DNA from 3 places in the Lacticaseibacillus parahuelsenbergensis genome. Region 1 is predicted to be linked to each of the others. Evidence: predicted binding sites of a transcription regulator. Region 1 holds the regulator's gene; each other region holds the start of a gene.
The links. The regulator NrdR, encoded in region 1, represses ribonucleotide reductase genes. The targets are predictions, from matches to a motif close to ACACNATATATNGTGT.
Positions count from the first base shown of each region.

Region 1 (6,961 bases):
ATTGCTGCTCTTGCCTTGCCAGTAAGCGCCGGCAACTGACAGCAGTTTGAAATGCTTCAGATCTTTGAGGCTTGGTAGCAGGACCTTTTCTTCAAAATCAACAAAGTCACCGAGCTTGTAACCCTTAATCGGATCGCCAGCAGCTTCGACCAATTGCTTCTTGAAAGGATCGTCTTTGAAGCGGGCAAAAGCATCGGCACGACTGAGAACAACCGGTTCCAAAGCAGCGTTGGCCTTAATGATTTCTTCCATTTTCTTTTGAACCGTTGGCAAATCATCGACACTCACCTGGCCATCTGCCCGATCTGTATCGTAATAGAAGCCATCCTCGGTTGCCTGACCCTGACCAAAATGAATATCAGGATACAAAGCTTTGAGTGCTGCAGCCAAAACAAATGCTGCCGTTTGCCGGAGAACCGTCAGCCCCTCGGCATCATCCTTGGTCATAATCTGCAGTTTGCCAGAATGAGCAATCGGTTCGTCATAAGCGATCAACTCGCCATCCAACTTGCCGGCAACCGCCTTTTTGGCCAAACTGTTACTAATGCCTTCTGTAATAGCTTTCACCGTTGTACCATCTGGAAATTGTTTAACATTGCCATCTGGAAACGTAATATCTAATGCCATAAGAAAGACTCTCCTTTGTTGTTTTTTCGAAGAAACCATCCGTTCACCGATGCAGAGACCTGTGCGTAAGGATCTTGGTCACAATGCCTAAGGGCACAACGCTTCAGTTCCAGACACTGCGGCTTCCGCTTGCGATAACGCGTTCGCAGTCGCAGAAATCTCCGTGTAAGGACCTTGACCGCAATGGCCAAAGACCGGCCATCACACCCAAGGCCACTTACACTCCGGTTTCTAACCGGGCTGGCTCACGCTCACAAAAAAATCGCCCCTAACATCTCCTAAGAGACATCAGGGACGATTTGTGATCGCGGTTCCACCCAGGTTGCCGACAGTCTTGCTGCGGGCCACTTCATTAACGCGTAACCTGCGCAACTGGGCCTTTCGGCAATCTCAAGAAGTGGTTCGGATCAGATCTTGCAAGACTTTCAGCCGCGGCCTTGCTCTCTGTCGGATGATCCTTTATTGCTTCCGTCTTCGATAGCTACATTGAACCACATTGCGCGGCTGGGTGCAAGCGGTTTTCTGAAAATTGCGTTATTCTTTTTGGAGTCGCACTTAATTAGCCAGCGGATTGCGTCGATTTTCTCCGCCGACCGTTACTTCTTTTGCGAGAAAACGGATCCGTTCCATGACGCGTTGGGCTTTTAGCATTTCGGAATTACCGCGGTCAGTCCCGGCCAAAGATTCGGTTAAATCGGCCATGCTTTTGTTGGAGCTAAACAGCGTCGGCATTTTTTCCTGCATGCGGTATTGCAAAATGATGCCAAGCACATCATCCCGCACCCAGGGACTGATACTTTCGGCACCAATATCATCAAGCATCAGCACTTGCGCACGTTTGACGCTATCGATTTTTTTCAACACCGTGTTGCTGCCAATGGCACTCTTCATTTCAACAACAAAGGTCGGGACATGAATCAGCGTCGTGGCAATGCCGCCTTTGCTGGCAAGATCATTGGCAATGGCACCTAACAAATAGGTTTTACCGACACCAAATGGACCGCTTAGATACAAGCCTTGATGAAATGTTTTGGGATCGGCGACCACTGCCAATACAAACCGGTTTGCGGCCAAAAGCGCATCCACCCGCTCATCGGTCGGATCGTAACTTGTCAGACTTGCATCGTGAATATCTTTAGGCATATTAACAGAGGTCACTAGCGACGCCTGCTTGGCCTCTTCGTCAGCCGCAAGCTTTGCATCTGTCGGCTCATAAGCGACATCGATCAGCCCGTTGGCAACGACTAACGTGGGTTGATAGCCAGGCGCCAATGGTAATTCACCACGGGCAATCTTGTTCCGCTCACTGACGAATTCATAGATTTTGGCCGTGCCGCGATCAATCGCATCGTCAGCTAATTCTGCCTCGTGTTGCTTAAGGAAGGTCTGGACATCAGGATCCTGCAAGGCTGCCTTGACCATTTTGAAATACCGCTCCCGCCACTGCCGGGAATCCATTAGCATTGCCAAGCGTTTGCGCATATCTTCCATTAGTTTGTCCCTCCCTTATCGCCAAGTTGTCGTAACTTTTCCAACTGGGCAGCCAACGTCTGGCGATCTGCTTCGCTGACCTTTTTCTTCTTGGGTTGATAGCCTTCCTTAGCCCAATCTGGCAGCTTTTCCTGCCGCACACCTTTGGATTGGCTTTGAAAACGCCTTTTTCCAGTTGCTTTTTGCTCTTCAAACGTATGAATCTGCTGTAACGCTGCTTCCGGGCTCGTCACATTGGCCTTCAACCAGCTGTTTGCGATCGCATCCATCAAAGCTTGATTGATACTGTCATTCGTTCGGAGAATATAATCAATCAAAATATTAATGGTGGGGGCATCAAAAACGTTGCGTTCACTAAGGCTCTGTACCGCGCGCAATTCATTATTGGCCGGATACATCCGGTCATTTTTAGCCTGCTTGGTTGCGGTTAAAAACTGGCGTGGCGGCATGCTTTTGGCCCGTTTCAGCAGCGCTTCGTCGGCACTGGCCACTTTTGGCGGTTTGGTTGCCACTGGTTGCGGCTTAGTTTGAGGTTGCTGGCGGGTATAACTTTGCTCGGCCAGCCGCCGCAACGCGTTCAAGTCGATTTTGCCCGTCATCACATCCGTCGCTCGACTAATCAGCCGCGCAAAGTCAGGTGGTTGAATCCCGTAAAACCCGGCGATTTGATACAGTGCCTCTTGGTGTTTGGCTAATTGACCTGACTGAATATTGCTGTTGGCTAACAACGATTGCAAAAGTTCCCAGTCATAGCCTTCGCCATTACCAAGCCGCGGTAGTTGAGGCTGATTTTGAGCCATTGCCTTTTTGGCGGCAACCACCGCACTTGGTTCCCCGCTTAAGTTGTGGTCAAAGCGAAACACGTCCAAAAAGTTTGCCGTGATCTCCTGCCATTCCGGGCGGCGAACCGGTTTCAGACTGAACTGTGCAACCAGTTCGTCATACCGTTTTTCACCAACCTTGTCATAAAGCAACAGGCCCATCAAATCATCTTTAAAAAAGGCATCTGGCTGCACTGGCGGATAAAGTTCATACGCGTAATAGCGTCCTAGGGAATCGACTTGCGTATAAGTTCGCAATAAGCCGACTGCTTCCAGTTTGACGCGAGCCACAAAGAGTTGATCGATGTCGATATCCAACAAATCCAATAGCCAGAGTTGCGGGCGCCGATCCGTCACCAAAGCGCGGTCTTTGACTTCCTGCCATAGACTTAGATAAAGCGCCATGGCAATCGGCCCCACGAGCGGTTGATAAAGCGAGATGGCGATCTTTTCATCAAAGTCGCTAAAATAACCTGCCTTGGTCAACACAAAGCCTGCTTGTGGCATAAACGTATCCGGACGCTGCATAGCAAATTCACCTCTTTTCAGACAACGGACCTGAGACAACTGCCCCAGGTCCGCTTGTTTTGCGCTCACTATTTCTTAGTCTTTTCCTTCTTCATCATATCCTGAAGCTCTTGCATGAAGACGGACATATCTTTGAACTGCCGATAAACACTGGCGAAGCGAATATAAGCCACGTCGTCAACATCTGCTAGCTTGGACATGACATACTCGCCAATGGCTTGACTGGAAACTTCATTTTCACCAATCGCACGCAATTGGTTTTCAACCGAATCAACGATCCCTTGCATCTGCTCCATGGTGACCGGTCGTTTTTCTGCGGCCCGGATCAGCCCTTTCAGAATCTTCTCACGATTGAACTCTTCTCTGGTACCATTTTTCTTAATTACCAATAACGGGGTTTGCTCGACTCGTTCAAAAGTCGTGAAGCGAAACCCGCAATTCTCGCATTCGCGCCGGCGTCGGATCGCCCGACCGCCGTCTGTGGGACGCGAATCAACGACCCGCGAACTATTATGATGGCAATGGGGACATTGCACGACTCCACCTTCTTAATCAAAGTTTGATAATTAATTATAGCACGCACACGCCGCTTATGATAGGTGCTGTAACTGGCGGATTAAGGCTTTCGCTTGGGCAATCGTTGCTTCTGATTTTCCGTTATTGTCAATGACAAAATCAGCCATGGCCGCTTTTTCCGCCAAGGGTATCTGTGATGCAATGCGTTCTTTGGCTTCGGCTTCTGTCAAACCATCGCGGGCCATCAGCCGGGCCAGTTGAACATCAGGAGCAACGGTGACCACAGCAACACCATCGAATGCATCGGCATAATCAGCTTCATAAAGAAGTGGAATGTCGCCAACTACAATCGCAGCACCGCCGGCTTTTGCCTGCTCTAACGCTTGATTAATCGCCGCGCGCAGGTACGGTCGATTAATTTGATTCAGCGCCTCCAAACGTCGCGGTTGGGAAAAGACAATCTCACCAAGCTTGGCACGGTTGAGTTTACCGTCCGCGCGCAGCACTTGTGGCCCAAATGCCTGGACAATGCGGGCGAGTGCAGGCCGACCGGGTTCGACAATCCGGCGCGCAATCACATCGGCATCTACGACTGGATAGCCAGCTGCTTTAAAGACTCGACTCACCGTTGACTTTCCTGAGGCAATACCGCCTGTCAAACCCAATAAATAGGTCATGCCGGACGCCTCCTTTGATGCAGAGGTTGGCAGTGGGGACAATAGTGGGTACCGCGTTGGCCGACTTTGATTTTAACAATGAGTGTGCCGCAGCGATCACAAGGCGTCCCTTCCCGATCGTAAACATGCAAGGCATCTTGAAAAGAGCCGCGGTTACCTTTTGCATCCACGTAGGTATGAGCACTGGTGCCACCAGCAGCAAGGGCAGCATCTAACTCCTTGATAATATTGTCATGTAAGGTATGAATTTCTTTTTTTGTCAGCGTATCAGCTGGCTGCAATGGATTCAAACGACTCAACCATAAAACTTCGTCGGCATAAATATTGCCGATACCGGCAACAACGGTCTGATCCAGTAAAACCGATTTGATCGCTTTATGATGGCGTTTTAGTTTTTGGGCAAACGCCGCCTCGTCAAACGTCGCAGGGGTCGGCTCCGGACCTAATTTTGCCAACGCCGGCACCGATTGTTCCTGACCAGTATGAATCAAGCGCATGCGGCCAAACTTGCGTAAATCCCGGTAGCGCAGTTGGCTTCCATCCTGGAACGTAAAAGTCACATGATCGTGCTTGTCAAATGGCGTATGGTCATCGCTAACGACGTAATAGCGACCTTCCATGCGTAAATGGCTGACAATGGTTTCACCGTTGTTCAGCCGAATCAACAGGTATTTTCCCCGGCGATCGATCGTGGTGACAGCAGCGCCGACGACTTCTTTTTGAAAAGTTGGCAAGCCATTAATCAGAATTTTCGCCCAATTCGTACTAATCGCGGTGATCCGTTTGTTTTTGATAAGTGGCAATAATGAACGGCGAACCGTTTCGACTTCAGGTAACTCTGGCATTCCCGTTCTCCTTATTTTGCATCAAACCAAGTCGGGCCGTAGTGGCTATCGACCTTCAACGGCACGTCCAGTTGCACGGCAGAGTCCATGATCTTAGGCACAAGTTTGCCAAGCTGTTCCATTTCTGAGGTGGGAGCTTCAAAAATGAGTTCATCGTGCACTTGCAACAGCATTTTGGCTTGCAGATGGGCATCGGTTAACGCTTTTTGCATGCGAATCATTGCAACTTTGATAATGTCCGCTGCACTGCCTTGGATCGGCGTGTTCATCGCGGTGCGCTCAGCAAATTTACGTAAATTAAAGTTACGTGAATGAATTTGCGGCAAATAGCGGCGGCGATGGAACAGTGTCTCGACGTAACCGTCTTCGCGCGCCTTTTTAACCATATTGGCCATGTAATCATGAACCTTAGGATACTGCTCGAAATAGCCATCAATGAAAGCTTTGGCTTGCTTACGCGAAATTCCGATATTCTGTGCCAGGCCATAGTCGCTAATACCATAAACAATTCCAAAATTAGTTGCCTTGGCTTGCCGTCGCATATCCGGCGTGACTTGATCCGGTGAATCCAAGCCAAAAATCTTCATCGCTGTGTTGGCATGAATATCGACGCCATTTTTAAAGGCTTGTTGCATATTTTCGTCACCGGAAATATGTGACAACACGCGTAATTCGATTTGCGAATAGTCCGAACTAAAAATCTGCCAATCAGGATGGGACGGCACAAACGCCTTCCGAATGATTTTGCCTTCGTCTCGCGCTGGAATGTTTTGCATATTCGGATCAACGGAACTTAAGCGGCCGGTCTGGGTTAACGTCTGCAAGTAACGGGTATGAATCTTGTGATCCGGCATTTGCGCCTTCAGTAACCCCACAACATACGTCGAATTCAACTTAGCCCACCCGCGATAATCCAGAATATCCTGAACAATTGGACTGGCAGACTTTAGCTCGTTTAAGACATCGACACTGGTAGAATAACCTGTCTTGGTCTTCTTGATGACCGGCAGATTCAGCTTTTCAAATAAGATCTCGCCCAGTTGCTTTGGCGAATTCAGATTGAACTTAACGCCAGCCTCACCATAAATCTTTTCTTCCAGCACCTTGATGCTTTGTGAAAACTCTGTACCCATATCTTTTAAGGTCTGGGCATCAAGCGTGATTCCCTGAATTTCCATCTCTGCCAACACGCGCGCCAATGGCATTTCCATGTCCGTGAAAAGATCGGTCTGTTCCTGTTTAGCCAGATCTTCGGTTAAGTCGGGACGTAACGCAAAAAGTGCCATTGACTTGCGGGCAAATTGGGCAAATAGCTTTTTATCTTCTGGTACTTGGCGCTTGGCTCCTTTGCCATAAACATCTTCATCCCGCGGCAAGTCGTGATAATCATGGTCTTCGGCGATTTTGCCTAAATCATTGCTATTTTCGTCCGGATTGATCAAGTATGAAGCCAGTA
Region 1 is NZ_CP132482.1:1,684,290-1,691,250, forward strand. It holds gene thrS (threonine--tRNA ligase) at 1-627, opposite strand, end outside; gene dnaI (primosomal protein DnaI) at 1,183-2,118, opposite strand; gene LACPH_RS07940 (replication initiation and membrane attachment family protein) at 2,118-3,467, opposite strand; gene nrdR (transcriptional regulator NrdR) at 3,536-4,003, opposite strand; gene coaE (dephospho-CoA kinase) at 4,058-4,660, opposite strand; gene mutM (DNA-formamidopyrimidine glycosylase) at 4,657-5,505, opposite strand; gene polA (DNA polymerase I) at 5,517-6,961, opposite strand, start outside.

Region 2 (6,961 bases), 230 kb from region 1:
GATTCCCGATATGCCGGATCATCCGTTTATTTTCCGTGCGACCCAGTACTATGCCACCTATCTGGCTCGTGCTGGCGTTAAAATTTACCACTATCAACATGGCTTCATGCATGCAAAAACCGTGGTTGTCGACGATGCCATTGCCAGTGTCGGGTCAGCCAATTTCGATATTCGTAGTTTTAAATTGAATTTTGAAGTGAATGCCTTCATTTACGATCGTAAGGTTGCTGGGGCACTTGCCGAAATCTTTGAAGCGGATATGAAGCAGAGCTACTTATTGACACCAGCGATTATCGCTAGTCAAAGCCGCTGGTTACGCTTCAAACAGGACTTTTCTCGGCTCCTGTCGCCGATTTTGTAAGCCAGCCTGTAAGTCATCAGAAATTGAACTATATTGTCACAAAAACGCCGCGTCAGCATGGGGCACTGAGGCGGCGTTTTTGTGACCGAAATATAGCATTTTCAAAATAATGATATGTGTTTAGCTGATCGCCATAATGGCAGTGAAGAAGGCTTGATGAGTCGGCTGATTACCGTTGCCAATCGTCTAGTGCCTTGGTGTGGCCGAGAAGATAGTGGATGGCGGCTTGGACAAGTGTGTCACGGGCAGTCGTTAACTCGTCGCCTTCCAGGCTGTATTTGTCGCGCAGATAGCCTTCCGCAATCGCCTGATATTCTTTGCGGGCCTCGCCGCCATCTTTCAGGTAGGCATCAATGGCGCTCAAATCATCTTTAGCGCGGTTAGCTAATTCTTCAGCCAGATCTTCGACATGTGGCTGGCGTTTATGGGCATAGTCCATCAACGTGTCATTCATATCAACGACAGCGGCCTCGTCTGCTTTCTTGTCTCGTTTCATGTTCGCAGTCATCTCCTAATACTTTTAGTATGCACCTACGCCGGATTTTCATCAACGCCGCCTATTTTACCAAAAGCATCGGTAACAGCGTTTTTACTAATCTATTAAAGTTTGCGTCGGTGATGCCTGCCCATTTTTCAGAGATGAAACTGCTGGCGTGAGCGACGAAATAATACTTGATACAGCGCAGACCAGCTTTCAAAGCGCTCACTGTCTAGATAAAAGACCGGGGTATCAGGTACACTGGATTCCTCGCTTGCAGCCAAAGTATGCGCGGAAATCACGAAATCGGGATGTTGGTCAATGGTGACTAAACGGATATAGGCGGGATGCACAAGATTAAGCCGCACGGTTTCGTACAATGGCTGTGGCATCAGCGGATCAAGCGCTACTTTTAGCTTATTGGCAACCGCACTGTCGGTCATGAATGGCCAAAGCAATTGGTAGAAGCCGTCGATGATCTCTGAACGGACTTTCTCATCCGGTTCTTCCCGAGCAAAAAAGGCTTCAATCGCCTTGCCAAGACGTGGAAAAAGCGGCCGCATTGGGCTGGCAGTTTTCGCTAAGTCGATATACGCGCCATCAGGAAAAATCCGTTCACTGATCAGAATTTTCAATAAATTGCCGGCTAAGGCCAGATCTTTGGAAACTGCTGGTGAAATACCGATTAGATGCCGACTGAATTCGGTGCGGATTTTTTCGACGGTCTGCCACGCCGAGGTATTGTGGGCAACATGGTAACCGACAAATCCGGCAGCGTCGAATTGTTGTTCAGTGTGGAAACGCGGAATCCGCCACTGCCCGAGATACAAATAAAGGATTTCGGCTTCCGCCACTTCACGGGGTAAATGTGCCAAGACATCTGGCAGCTCATCAGGCAACACTGGGCGAGGTTGTAATGCCGCGAAATTCAGGGTGTTGCCGATCGAATGATTCGCCTGCAGTCGATACAGATTAATGTTGGCCGAAAATTGAAGTTGCTTGACGGAGAAGTCCGGTCGAATCAAACCGGCTGCCTGCAAAGACTGAACCAGCTGGCGGGACTGCGGCATCATCGTGGCAAACAGTGGATCCTGGGTGTCGACTAGCTGCCACAATAATTGGCGATAAACTTGGCGAATTCGCGGCTCTGCGCCGGCAAGTGCCAAAGGCGTGAGATTAATGGTGACCTCTTTTTGGCGCAAGTACCCGCGTAATGCGGAAATCCGTCGGAAAAAAGCTGCCCGGGAGAAACCGGTTTCTTCTAATAACATGGGCAACGTTAAATCAGGTTGCATCAGTGTTTTGACCAAAAGCTTTCCGGGAAGCGAACGGCGAAACAAAAAGATCCGGTAGCGAACCCGACTAATCGAAGGCGGTGCCGTCATATTGCCATCCCCTCTACGTAATAAAGGTGGCGCACTAGGATCAATGGCATGTAAATCCTCGGCGACTTTCGCCATTTGCCGTCGCAGTTGCCGGTAGCTCTCGCCGCGGACCATCGCTGCCGTTGCAATATTCATTTGCCGATTAGGCGCGTCTCGCAAATCGCCATAAAGCGCCAACCGCTCGCGTTCTTCGCGGTCTAGGAACAATTCTTCAAACGCCATGGTGACGACTTCCTTTCCAAATTTTTGCTATAGTATAGCAAAGAAGATCGGCAACCGGATAAATGATGCTTGTGCACTTGTCTCAGACGCGTGTTTCCTTAGCGGGCAGGCTTTTGCCGCATTAAGTCGGCCTATGGTTGATTAACACTGGCGCCTGGCATGCATTCTTGCTATACTAAAAGTAAGCGAAAATCAAGTCGACACCATATGCTTTGGGGCATCAAAAAAATTAACCCCAAGATATGGTGTTTTTCATTGACATGCACCCCAATATTGAGTATTCTAAACTACATAAGATAACAAGAAAGGATGATACCTATGCGTAACATCACACTGTTCACGCGCAATGGCTGTCCACAATGCCGGATGACAAAGCGCTACCTCGATACCCACAAGATTCCATTTACGGAACACAACATCAACGAGGAACCTGAATACATCGATTACTTAAAGAAAAAGGGATTCCAGCAGGTTCCTGTTCTTGAAGCAGATGGGCTTGATTCATTCTCCGGGTTTCGACCGGATGCCTTGAAGCAACTGGCTGTCTGAACAGCCAGTTTTTTTATCGCATCGAACTTAACCGAATGAAGATAAATTGCAGTGAAAGCAGGGATTAGCATGTCATTAAAAACAATCAGTCCGGACGAGGTTACTTATTACGCCCTTAACAACGAGATCAATATTCCCGTTAACGACCAAATTCCGCTCAATAAGGACAAGGAAGCCTTACAAGCCTTTTTGACTGAAAATGTGGCGCCAAATACGATGAAGTTTTCGTCGCTACAAGAGCGCTTGAAGTATTTGGTTGACCATCACTATTATGAAGCCGACTTTTTAAAAAAGTATCAGCCGGCCTTCCTGGAAAAGCTGGATCAATTTCTGACGGCCCAGCATTTTCAGTTTAAGTCCTTTATGGCGGCCTATAAGTATTACGCTCAGTATGCGTTAAAGACGGACGACGGCACTCAATATCTTGAAGACTACAAAGATCGGGTGTTTGCCAATGCCCTCTTCTTTGCGGATGGTAATGAGCAGCTGGCGGTTGACTTAGCGGATGAAATGATCCATCAGCGGTATCAACCGGCTACCCCTTCGTTCCTGAACGCTGGTCGGCAACGCCGTGGTGAATTGGTCTCCTGTTTTCTACTGCAAATTACCGACGACATGAATTCGATTGGCCGCGCGATTAACTCTGCTCTTGAGTTGTCACGAATTGGTGGCGGGGTTGGCCTGACGCTGTCGAACCTGCGTGAAGCCGGTGCACCAATCAAAGGCATTGACGGTGCTGCAAGTGGTGTATTGCCGGTCATGAAGTTGTTGGAAGATTCTTTTTCCTATAGCAATCAACTGGGCCAACGTCAAGGTGCCGGTGTGGTTTATTTGAATGTCTTCCATCCTGATATCATCAGTTTCCTGGGTGCCAAGAAGGAAAATGCGGATGAAAAGTATCGGGTAAAGACCCTTAGTCTCGGCGTCATTGTGCCTGATAAGTATTACGAGCTTATTAAGGACAACGCCGATATGTATCTGTTCTCCCCTTATTCGGTTGAACGGGCTTATGGCAAGCCATTTTCGTATGTGGACATTACCAAGGAATACGATAATATGGTGGCCAATCCGGACATTAAGAAATACAAGATCAAGGCTCGCGATCTGGAAAATGAAATTTCCAAATTGCAGCAGGAATCTGGCTATCCTTACATCATCAACATCGACACTGCCAACAATGCGAGTCCGATCGATGGCAAAATCATCATGAGCAACTTGTGCTCGGAAATCATGCAGGTGCAGGTACCATCCAAGCTTAACAACAAACAGGAATATGAAGTCTTAGGGACAGATGTTTCCTGCAACCTAGGCAGCACGAATATTCCTAATTTGATGCGTAGTCGCGATTTTGGTCACAGCGTTGAAGCCATGGTTCGGGCATTGACCTATGTCACCGATCACAGCAATATCGACGTTGTGCCATCTGTTCAGCACGGTAATCACATGGCGCACAGCATCGGCCTTGGTGCGATGGGCTTGCACACGTACTTTGCTAAGAACCATATGTATTATGGTTCACCGGAAAGCCTTGATTTCACCAACATTTATTTCTTGTTGCTGAATTATTACACGTTGAAGGCATCCAACAAGATTGCTAAAGAACGTGGCGAGTCCTTCCATAATTTTGAAAACAGCAAATACGCTGATGGCAGTTATTTTGACAAGTATATCCAACAATCATGGGCACCTAAGTACGACAAGGTGTGTGATTTGTTCAAGGATGTTCACATTCCGACCCAGGCGGACTGGGAAGCGCTCAAAGAGAGTGTTATGAAGGACGGCTTGTATCATCAAAACCGGATGGCTGTGGCCCCTAATGGCTCGATCAGCTATATTAACGATACCAGTGCCTCCTTGCAGCCAATTGTTAACCGGATCGAGGATCGCCAGGAAAAGAAGATCGGCACCATTTACTACCCGGCGCCTGGTTTATCGAATGACACCATGCCTTACTATCAAAGTGCCTACGACATCGACATGCGTAAAGTCATTGATGTTTATGCCGCTGCCCAACAGCACGTTGATCAAGGGATGGCGATGACCTTGTTCATGCGTAGTACCATTCCTGCTGGCCTTTATCCGTGGAAAGACGGCCGAACCGACAAGATGACGACGCGTGATTTGAATATTTTGCGGAACTACGCACATCACAAAGGTCTGAAGTCGATTTACTACATCCGGACTTACACCGATGACCAGGAAGAAATCGGCAGCAACGCTTGTGAAAGTTGCTCAATTTGATTATCTTTTAACAGGGGGATCTCCCCTGTTTTTACATACAAGGAGCGAGGAATATGGCAAAACAATATATTGCGATTAACTGGAATGCGATTGAAGATGAAGTCGATAAGGCGACTTGGGAAAAGTTGACGGAACAATTTTGGCTGGACACCCGGATCCCTTTGTCCAATGATTTAGACGATTGGCGCTCACTGAGTCCTGATGAACAGTGGGTTGTCGGGCATGTCTTTGGCGGGTTGACGCTGCTGGATACCCTGCAAAGTCAAGACGGCATGGCAAGTTTGCGGCAGAATATCCGGACGCAGCAGGAAACGGCGGTATTGAACAACATTCAGTTTATGGAAAGTGTTCATGCCAAGAGTTACTCGTCAATTTTCTCAACGCTGAACACCCCTGCTGAAATTGATGAAATCTTCGACTGGACGAATCATAATGAACATCTTCAGTACAAAGCCAACAAGATCAACGATATTTACCACAATGGTTCGGCGTTGCAAAAGAAAATTGCCAGTGTCTTTTTGGAAACCTTCCTGTTTTATTCAGGCTTCTTTACCCCACTCTATTATTTAGGCAACAACAAGCTGACCAATGTGGCGGAGATCATCAAGCTGATCATTCGGGATGAAAGTGTCCATGGCACGTACATCGGCTACAAGTTCCAATTAGGCTTCAATGAATTGCCAGAAGCCGAGCAGCAAAAATTGCAGGATTGGATGTACGATTTACTTTACGATTTGTACGAAAACGAAGAGAAGTATACGAATGATTTGTATGCTAAAACAAAGTGGACGGACGAGGTTTTGACATTCCTGCGTTACAACGCCAACAAAGCGCTTATGAATCTGGGCCAGGAAACGGCCTTTGCAGATACGGCTGATGATGTGAACCCGATCGTTATGAACGGCATTTCGACGTCAACAGCCAACCACGACTTCTTCTCCCAAGTCGGTAATGGTTATCGACTGGGACAGGTTGAAGCCATGCAGGATGACGACTATACATTTTCAACTGAAGACGAAGGCCATGATAAGTAAGGCTTTCGGAAATGAATGTGTTGAGAAATTAAAAAACCGGCTCCAAATGCGTCGCAGGTTATGTGCGATATGCATCTGGAGCCGGTTTTTGATATTCTCTTTTTAAATCAGAATGTCAGGAATAGCTCATTTTGGATGATCGTACGAGATCCTCTTTTCCTTTCGGTCTAACTTTCTGCTTTTTGCTGGCTGATCGTTTCATGGACGAGGCTTAAGAAGCGTTGGGCGATGCGTGAAAGCTCACGATCCCTTTTCCACACTAACGCAATCGGATCGGCTAATGCCGGAGCTAAAGGACGGAAGGTTAAGGAAGTGTTCGATGTTTGCGTCGCCAGATATTCAAGACATAGCGCGCGCCCTAATCCGACTGCGGTCATGCCTAAAGCATCAGCGGTCAAATCGTAGGTGCCAACAATGTAAGCCGGGTCGAGTCCCTGTCCTAGCCAGTGTTCAAAGGCATTGCGAGTATGCGTGGCCCGCGGCAGAATCAGCTCGCTATCATTGAGATCATTTGGCGTGATCAGAAGGTTATCGGTTAAGGGATCATCTGTGGTCATCAAGACGCCCCAGGCATCGCGAATCGGGAGCGGCAGGCTTTCGTACTGAGTCTGTTCCTTGCCTGGACGTAGAATAAAATCGTACATGCCCGCTTCAAGATTAGCAATCAGACTTTCATCGGAACCATAAGTCA
Region 2 is NZ_CP132482.1:1,452,021-1,458,981, forward strand. It holds gene cls (cardiolipin synthase) at 1-361, shown strand, start outside; gene LACPH_RS06805 (hypothetical protein) at 531-857, opposite strand; gene LACPH_RS06810 (helix-turn-helix domain-containing protein) at 995-2,446, opposite strand; gene nrdH (glutaredoxin-like protein NrdH) at 2,765-2,995, shown strand; gene nrdE (class 1b ribonucleoside-diphosphate reductase subunit alpha) at 3,065-5,236, shown strand; gene nrdF (class 1b ribonucleoside-diphosphate reductase subunit beta) at 5,290-6,270, shown strand; gene LACPH_RS06830 (LysR family transcriptional regulator) at 6,438-6,961, opposite strand, start outside.
Region 2: a site for NrdR is predicted at 2,680-2,695, ahead of nrdH (glutaredoxin-like protein NrdH). Genes of this name have one in related genera too.

Region 3 (6,961 bases), 580 kb from region 1:
CTTGCGCCGGATGAGCAAAAGCAGCTCGTCTGGGATTTGTTCGAGCCCAGCCTCGCATACTCGCCGTTCACGCAACAGGCCAACTTAACCGGCGCCCCGGCCATTAGCCTCCCCACTGCTATATCACCGGACGGCCTACCGCTGGGCATTCAGTTTGTGGCTGCCAAGGGTCGCGAAGATCGGTTACTGCGGCTTGGCTATTGGTTCGAGCAGCACAATCTGCTGCAAATGTATCCACTAATCGAAGCTAATGATTCTAAATAATAATTCCGCGAAAATGTTCTTAGTTTAATGAATGGCGAACAATATAGAAAAGTTTTAGACCATAAATTCCGAGCCGTGCCAAACTCCGCAATCTCCGGCCAGATGGGGCTGGAACGCTGTGGGCACGACTTTGAACCCGCAAAAACCGCGGTTTCAAAGCTCGGCCTTGGTCTAAAACGGGAAAACCGCCCGTTTAAGACCAACTTCACAGCTGAGCCCCATCTGGCCTACGATTGCTCCGCTTTGGCACTAACATCTTAATTAATCCTTCCGAACTATTTTCAGGGAAAACAAAAGCGCACTCTTATTACGAATGCGCTTTTGTATTGTCACCGGTCGTTATGACCTTGGCACTTTTTTGTTATCACCCATGCACTTACTTACTCTTCACTTCAGGAACGCCTGCCTTGAAATTGACGTAACGAGCTAATGCGAAAAGGTAATCAGATAGCCGATTGCTGTATTGCAAAACCACCGCAGTAACAGTCTTATCTCCCTCAGCCAGCAGATCCAGCGAGCGCTCCGCCCGGCGTGCCACGGCGCGGCCATATTGCAACGCTGCTGCCAGCGGATGGCCGCCGGGTAACACAAAAGCGGTGATGCGCGGCACCTGTGCCATCATGTCATCAATCGCATCTTCCAGTGCCTTGACATGCGCTTCGGTAATGGTGTGGTGCCGCGGTACCGCAACGTCAGCCAGTAACTCATAAAGTTCCCGCTGCCGGTCTTCCAACGCCTGCGCAAGCCAATCAAACTCCGGCGTCGCCGTTGCCTGCGAAGCGACATAGCCAAGCCATGAATCAAGCTCGTCCAAGTCGCCCAATGCAATAATTTGCGGGTCATATTTCGGCACTTTCTTGCCATTAATCCGTTTCGTGGCACCGTGATCGCCGACTTTTGTGTAAAGTTTCATGACTAGTCCTCTTTTCCGTAAGCGCGTTATCCGCGGTTAAACCGTTTCAACCCTTGCTGCAACACCACCAGAACGATTGGGTAAAAAACAAGATTACCGATCGCATGATAAGTATCAAACAACAAACCACTGATATAATACGCCCAAAAGCCCAGCCCATTCAAACTGCCGATCACTGCCATGCCTAGACTGACGACAAATCCATAAAGGTACCCAAGTAACCCGGCTAAGCCGATTTGGAGCCAGAGCAGGCGCCGGACGACCGGCAACATCAGCACGATTGCCTGCAACACGAGCATACAAATCATATAAGCCGCGATTTGCGGCAGCGTCCACAAGCCAAATCCTAAAACAAGGTTGGAGACCACCAGCGTACTGACAGTTAAACCGAGTCCCCAGCGCAGTCCGAGTAACAACGTCACGACCATCAAAATATCTGTCATTGGCTGAACATTGGGAATCGGCACTTTAACGATCCGCAAAACCGTGCACAAAGCCGTCAATAGACCAAGCAAAGCCACCGCCCTAACAGGCGATGGCTTTTTGGCTGACGTTGGCAGCTTCATTTGGTAACACTCAGGTCAAAAACGACTTTATCGTGGTTCTTGACCGGTTGCGTTGTGGCGCCTTTTTTCGCCATCTTGCCATTGATGGTGTATAGCCAGTAGGTCTTCTTGGCAACATTTTGCTTCTTGCCGGCAATCTCAGTGATAAACCCTTTCGAAGCCTTGACCGACCAACCTTTTTTCAGACCGGTCATCACCACTGACTTTTTCGGTTGGGTAATCTTTTTCTTGGCAAACGCCTTGCCATTTTCCTTCAGCTGGTAAGTGACCACAATCTGATTCGGCTTGCTGCTGGATTTGGCAGCGCTGTTCGAACTGTTGCTGCAACCAGCCAGCACAAACATTACTGCAAAAAAGACAACCAGTGAACGTAAAGCTTTCTTCAACATAACCTTCAATTTCCTCCGCATTTTTTACTTAATCGGGCAAGCGCCGCCAGCACAATCCGTCTGGTCAACTAATTCCAGATCCTTTTGATCATGATTGGCATTTTGGGCGGCAAAAACAGCTGCGACCGATCCGTGAATCTTGGCGCACTTTTGCGTATAGGTGTCAGCATCAATCGGCTCTTTTGGCGCCTGCTTGAAACCTGAACCAACGTACGGCAACATGGATGTTGACTTGATCACGTGCCGATACTGTGACAACAAGCCGGCAATCTGATCGGCTTCTTCCGGCTGGAAGGTGACCGTGCAGCTGACCGCATTATCAGACCAGTATGTCTGCAAGAATGCTTGGGTCGCAATCTGTTCGGCAATCGAAACCGTTCCGGCTGAAGCAAATGCCGGATCGTCAGCGTGCGCCGCGCGAATCGGGAACTCGACGACCATCGTGTTCTTGGTGTAAACATCCGGCTCAATATGATAACCGCATGCTTTCAAAGCCGGCAGCAACGGGTCGTTGGCCTGGAACCGAATGCGCTGAATCAGGTAGCCGGCATAATGGAAATGCATGCCTTCTGAAACCCCTGCCAGCTTAGCAACGGTACCGGATGGCTTAACCGTGGTGTGTTTGCGGGAAGGCTCACAGCCCAATGCATCGGAATAAGCCTGATCCGCATCAACAACCGCGTGATATAAGCCATCCACCGCTTGCTTGATTTCCGGATTATAAATCGGCTTCTCAAGCATTTTACCGGTGTGCGGATCCACAACCGGTTCAAATCCGGACACGACGCGATGACCGAAATCATCCAGGAACCAATCCTGAATCCCGGACATCGAAATGCCGATACGGCGATTCTTCCTAATAATATCACGGGAAACCTGCCAGTCGTAATTGCTGAAGGTTACTCGCTTGGCATAACGCGTTGCCAACGCAAAGGCCTGCTTCAATTTCCAACCTTGTTGCACCGCAACGACCGGAAAGAGTTCAAACAAGTTGCATGGTTCACCATTGGCCAACGAAATCTCGCCACATGGGTTGGTGCCTTCCACATCCGGATCGTTAGCTGCATTTTCACCATCGACAATCCGGCCGAAGCGGCGTGATAAATCGAGGTTCACAACGCCCGGTTCACCGTTTTTGGCAATGGCTGTCGCAATCGGTGCATAAGCGTCAAACTGCGTATCAATCGCGACACTGTTGTTAGATGCCCAGCGGTGATGATAAAGCTTTTTTTGATCCTGCTTCATCGTGATGAACGCGTCATCATCGGCCGAGCCTAACGACATTTCCGCGGAACGCCGCACATTGCCGGCCACCACTGTCTTGCCGATTAAGTTGCCGATATCCGTGGCGTCAACCGCGGTCAACCGCTGGCCAACCCGCGCATTGAGCACCTTGTTAATATCCAGCAACATCTCGACTAATGGCATCGGGCCGGAAGCCGTGCCGCCAAAGCCATGAATCCGCGCGCCTTTTGGCCGAATCCGACTAATATCCAGCACCAGTTTGGTCTGACCACTAGGATTAGTCGTCGCAAAATGATGGTCAATCACCTTGGCGTTGGCTAAAACCCAGCCTTCACGGGTATCAGGTAAAACGTAGCGATCATTATGTTCGGCTGCATGCGCCTGTTCCCAGGCTTCGCGATCAACCGCGCCCATTTTCAGCGATTCCGCGTAGCTAGCACTGCTGCGATCAATCACAATCGTCAGGTCAACGGCGTTTGCGACCGGCGGCAACTTGGCAATGTTGTCTTTGGTGACGGAAAAACCGACGCCGCCGCCTTTCATTAATTCATCAAACATAAAGGAATACGGCATCGAGACAGCAGGTTGGTCAGCCGAAAAATCCGTTGGCACGATATGCGACTCACCATAGGGTTGCGGGCGAATGGCAATAAACCAGCAATTATTCAAGGCATCGCCATTACGCTTTTGATAATCGGTTCCGGAAATCCACAGATTGCGGCCAGATGGCGTGCCGGCCAACCCGTATATAAGCTTGAAAAGATTCCGTGCCTCTTTTTGCAGTTGGTCCACGACTTCTGAATCGGGATTGGCTGTATGTAACCGCGGATCAAGGTTAATATTCCCCTCAACCACTCGTTTGACGGTTTCATCCCAATTCTCGGTCCGTTGTTGATCCGGCAACCACCGGGCATAGGTCCGCTTATACGTGACCCACCCCAGTTCGCCCCAGTGTGGCTTAATTTCTTTCTTGACCTCGGCAATAAAATCAGGTGCCAAGGTGATCGGTTTCATCATAACTTGCATAGCTGTACCTCCCGTATACAAGATATGGTATAGCCAAACGAAACCAATATCAAGATATAGATTAATCAATAACAAATTGTTAATGTCGGCAACCACCTGCCCAACGCGGGATGCACGGCTTTTTAAAAATAATGGCGAAATTAAAAAATCGCCAGCGCAAGAAATCGCTGGCGACATCTGATCTATCCGTGGTTTTAAAAGACCGGTCCGACATACGGCCGCACTAACACATGGTCCAAATCAAGACTTTTAAGCTCGGCCAAATCATTCACAAAGCAGGTAATCGACCCTGCCAACATCAGATTCATTTTCATCTCGCCAAGCTGAAGCGCCACGATCGGCATATGGTGCGCATAGGCGTACCCAATTTCAAACGCCGTTCCCGGATCGGGGTTCTCGCCGACATAGTCCAGAATGGCGACTAAGACCGTTGAGCGGTGCAGTCCCTGAATATCTTCACCAAACACCTGCCGCTGCCACCCTGGCGAGTTCGGCGTTAAGCCCGCCTTGTTCGTGTCATCGCGCGGTGAAAAAATGGCGGTGACCGATTCATTTGCATGCAAAGCTGCTACAACCTGATCAAGCCGCTCAATCTGAGCAGGATCAAAAAACGGTGCAGCCAAATATACTTCTGCCATGTTCATTTCCTCCTGGGCGGCTTCTGTCCGTAAATCTTTAACTCAGCAACACCTAAAAATCGCGTTGGCGCTGCCATAAATATTCGGCGATATCATGATCCACCAACCGATTCTCGTGCAGTAGACTATGGGCTGCCCGCGGTCCGCGAATCACAACCTCGGTATAGTCTTTGATCCGATCCTTCACCAAATACCGCACGGCAAAGCTGCTGCTGATCGCCACCTCACCATCGTGGCGCCCACCTAACATCAAATCGCCGGCAATATTCAACCACCGTAAGTCTGTCGGCAAGTTGGCAATCGAACGTTGAAAATACTGATAGATCGGCGCTGTGTGCTCCGGTCCTTGACGGGTCAACGGCCAATTAAGAATCGGCGAACGCCGCGCAACCTCCACATCATTCATCGGTGCGGCAATCGTCACCAGATTCGCCACCGGAACAGCAGGTTGGCTCAACAAATACAGTGCTGCTGTTACGCCGCCCATCGAATGCGCGACCAAATTAACCCGGGTAAACGCCTGTTGCGCCTGCAAAGCAGCGATCACATGCTTCAACCCGCGCAACTGGGCAGCGGGCCGCACCGTTTTGTCCGTATACAACACCTGAACGGCAGCGTGATGATTTAAATTCAACTGCCCGCGCAAATGAACGCTGCTATCCGGGGCGACAATCGCCACGACATCCTTACTTAAGCCATAACGCCGCTGCATACGCCACAACATATGGCCAAACGAATACCGTGTTCCCAGATGTCCGGGAATAAACAACGTCGGTGTCGGATCCATCACGAGCGGCACCGGCGCATAGCCAGTCCGCGCCAATAGAAAATAGTCGGTCATCACGCCCACAACGACAATCACGCCCAGCGTCACAAGAATCCAGAACCAGCCGCTCATAGGCGTTACCTACAGCTTGTCGACTTGATCAAAGTCCAGTTCGGCGGTTACTTCACGGTCAAACATTTCCGTAACAACTTTCAACTTCATCTTATCTTTATCAACCGCCGTCACCTTACCATGCATGCCGGTAAAGGCACCATCGATAATCGTCACTGGCTCGCCCACATCAAACTCAACGTTCTGATGGCGCGTGCTCATGCCCATCGAGTGCAGCACACTGGCAACTTCTTCCGGCAGCAATGGTGCTGGTTTTGAACCGGCCCCATGCGAACCGACAAACCCCGTAACTCCCGGCGTATTCCGGACCACAAACCAAGACTGATCAGTCATGACCATTTCAACCAACACATAGCCAGGAAAAGTCTTTTTCATCTCAACTTTATCCTTACCATTCTTTTGTTCATGTTCCTCTTCTTCAGGAACGACCACCCGAAAAATATAATCATCCATATTCATACTGGTCGTCCGCTGTTCAAGGTTCGTCTTCACCTTATTCTCATAACCGGAATAAGTGTGCAACACGTACCAATGCTTCTCTGCCGATGTTACTGTTTCAGCCATAATGCGTCTCCTTTTTGTGTTTTGAGTCAAAATAAAAAACCGTCATCGAAGGCGGTTTTGCGCTGCTCATAGTATAGCAAAGATGAAGCGGTTTGTCAGGCTTTAATACAAGAACGCCTGAAAGATCATGTTAATGACCCAATCAACCGCCGCAAAATAAATGGCAAAGATAATGGAAGTCATGATGACGGTAAACGTATCACGCCGTGTCTGTTTCGCGGTCGGCCACGTAACAGCCTTCATTTCCGCAAAAACACTTTTGATAAATTTCATCAGTCTGCTCCTTCCATTATTACTTGGTTTCTTGGTGAACCGTTACCCGGCCACAATGTTTACAAAATTTTCTTAAAGTTAACCGTTCCGTTCGCTTCGGGTTTTCGGGAACAAAATAATTCCGTTGCCCACAAACCGAACAAGCTAAAGCAACTTTCTTTACTGACATCTTGTTCCCTCCAGTC
Region 3 is NZ_CP132482.1:2,260,095-2,267,055, forward strand. It holds gene LACPH_RS10490 (amidase) at 1-264, shown strand, start outside; partial or broken gene LACPH_RS14310 (hypothetical protein) at 327-514, opposite strand; gene LACPH_RS10495 (cob(I)yrinic acid a,c-diamide adenosyltransferase) at 641-1,177, opposite strand; partial or broken gene LACPH_RS10500 (ECF transporter S component) at 1,128-1,743, opposite strand; gene LACPH_RS10505 (DUF4430 domain-containing protein) at 1,740-2,129, opposite strand; gene nrdJ (ribonucleoside-triphosphate reductase, adenosylcobalamin-dependent) at 2,157-4,403, opposite strand; gene LACPH_RS10515 (nucleoside 2-deoxyribosyltransferase) at 4,598-5,041, opposite strand; gene LACPH_RS10520 (alpha/beta fold hydrolase) at 5,094-5,939, opposite strand; gene nusG (transcription termination/antitermination protein NusG) at 5,949-6,503, opposite strand; gene secE (preprotein translocase subunit SecE) at 6,606-6,776, opposite strand; gene rpmG (50S ribosomal protein L33) at 6,796-6,945, opposite strand.
Region 3: a site for NrdR is predicted at 4,419-4,434, ahead of nrdJ (ribonucleoside-triphosphate reductase, adenosylcobalamin-dependent). Genes of this name have one in related genera too.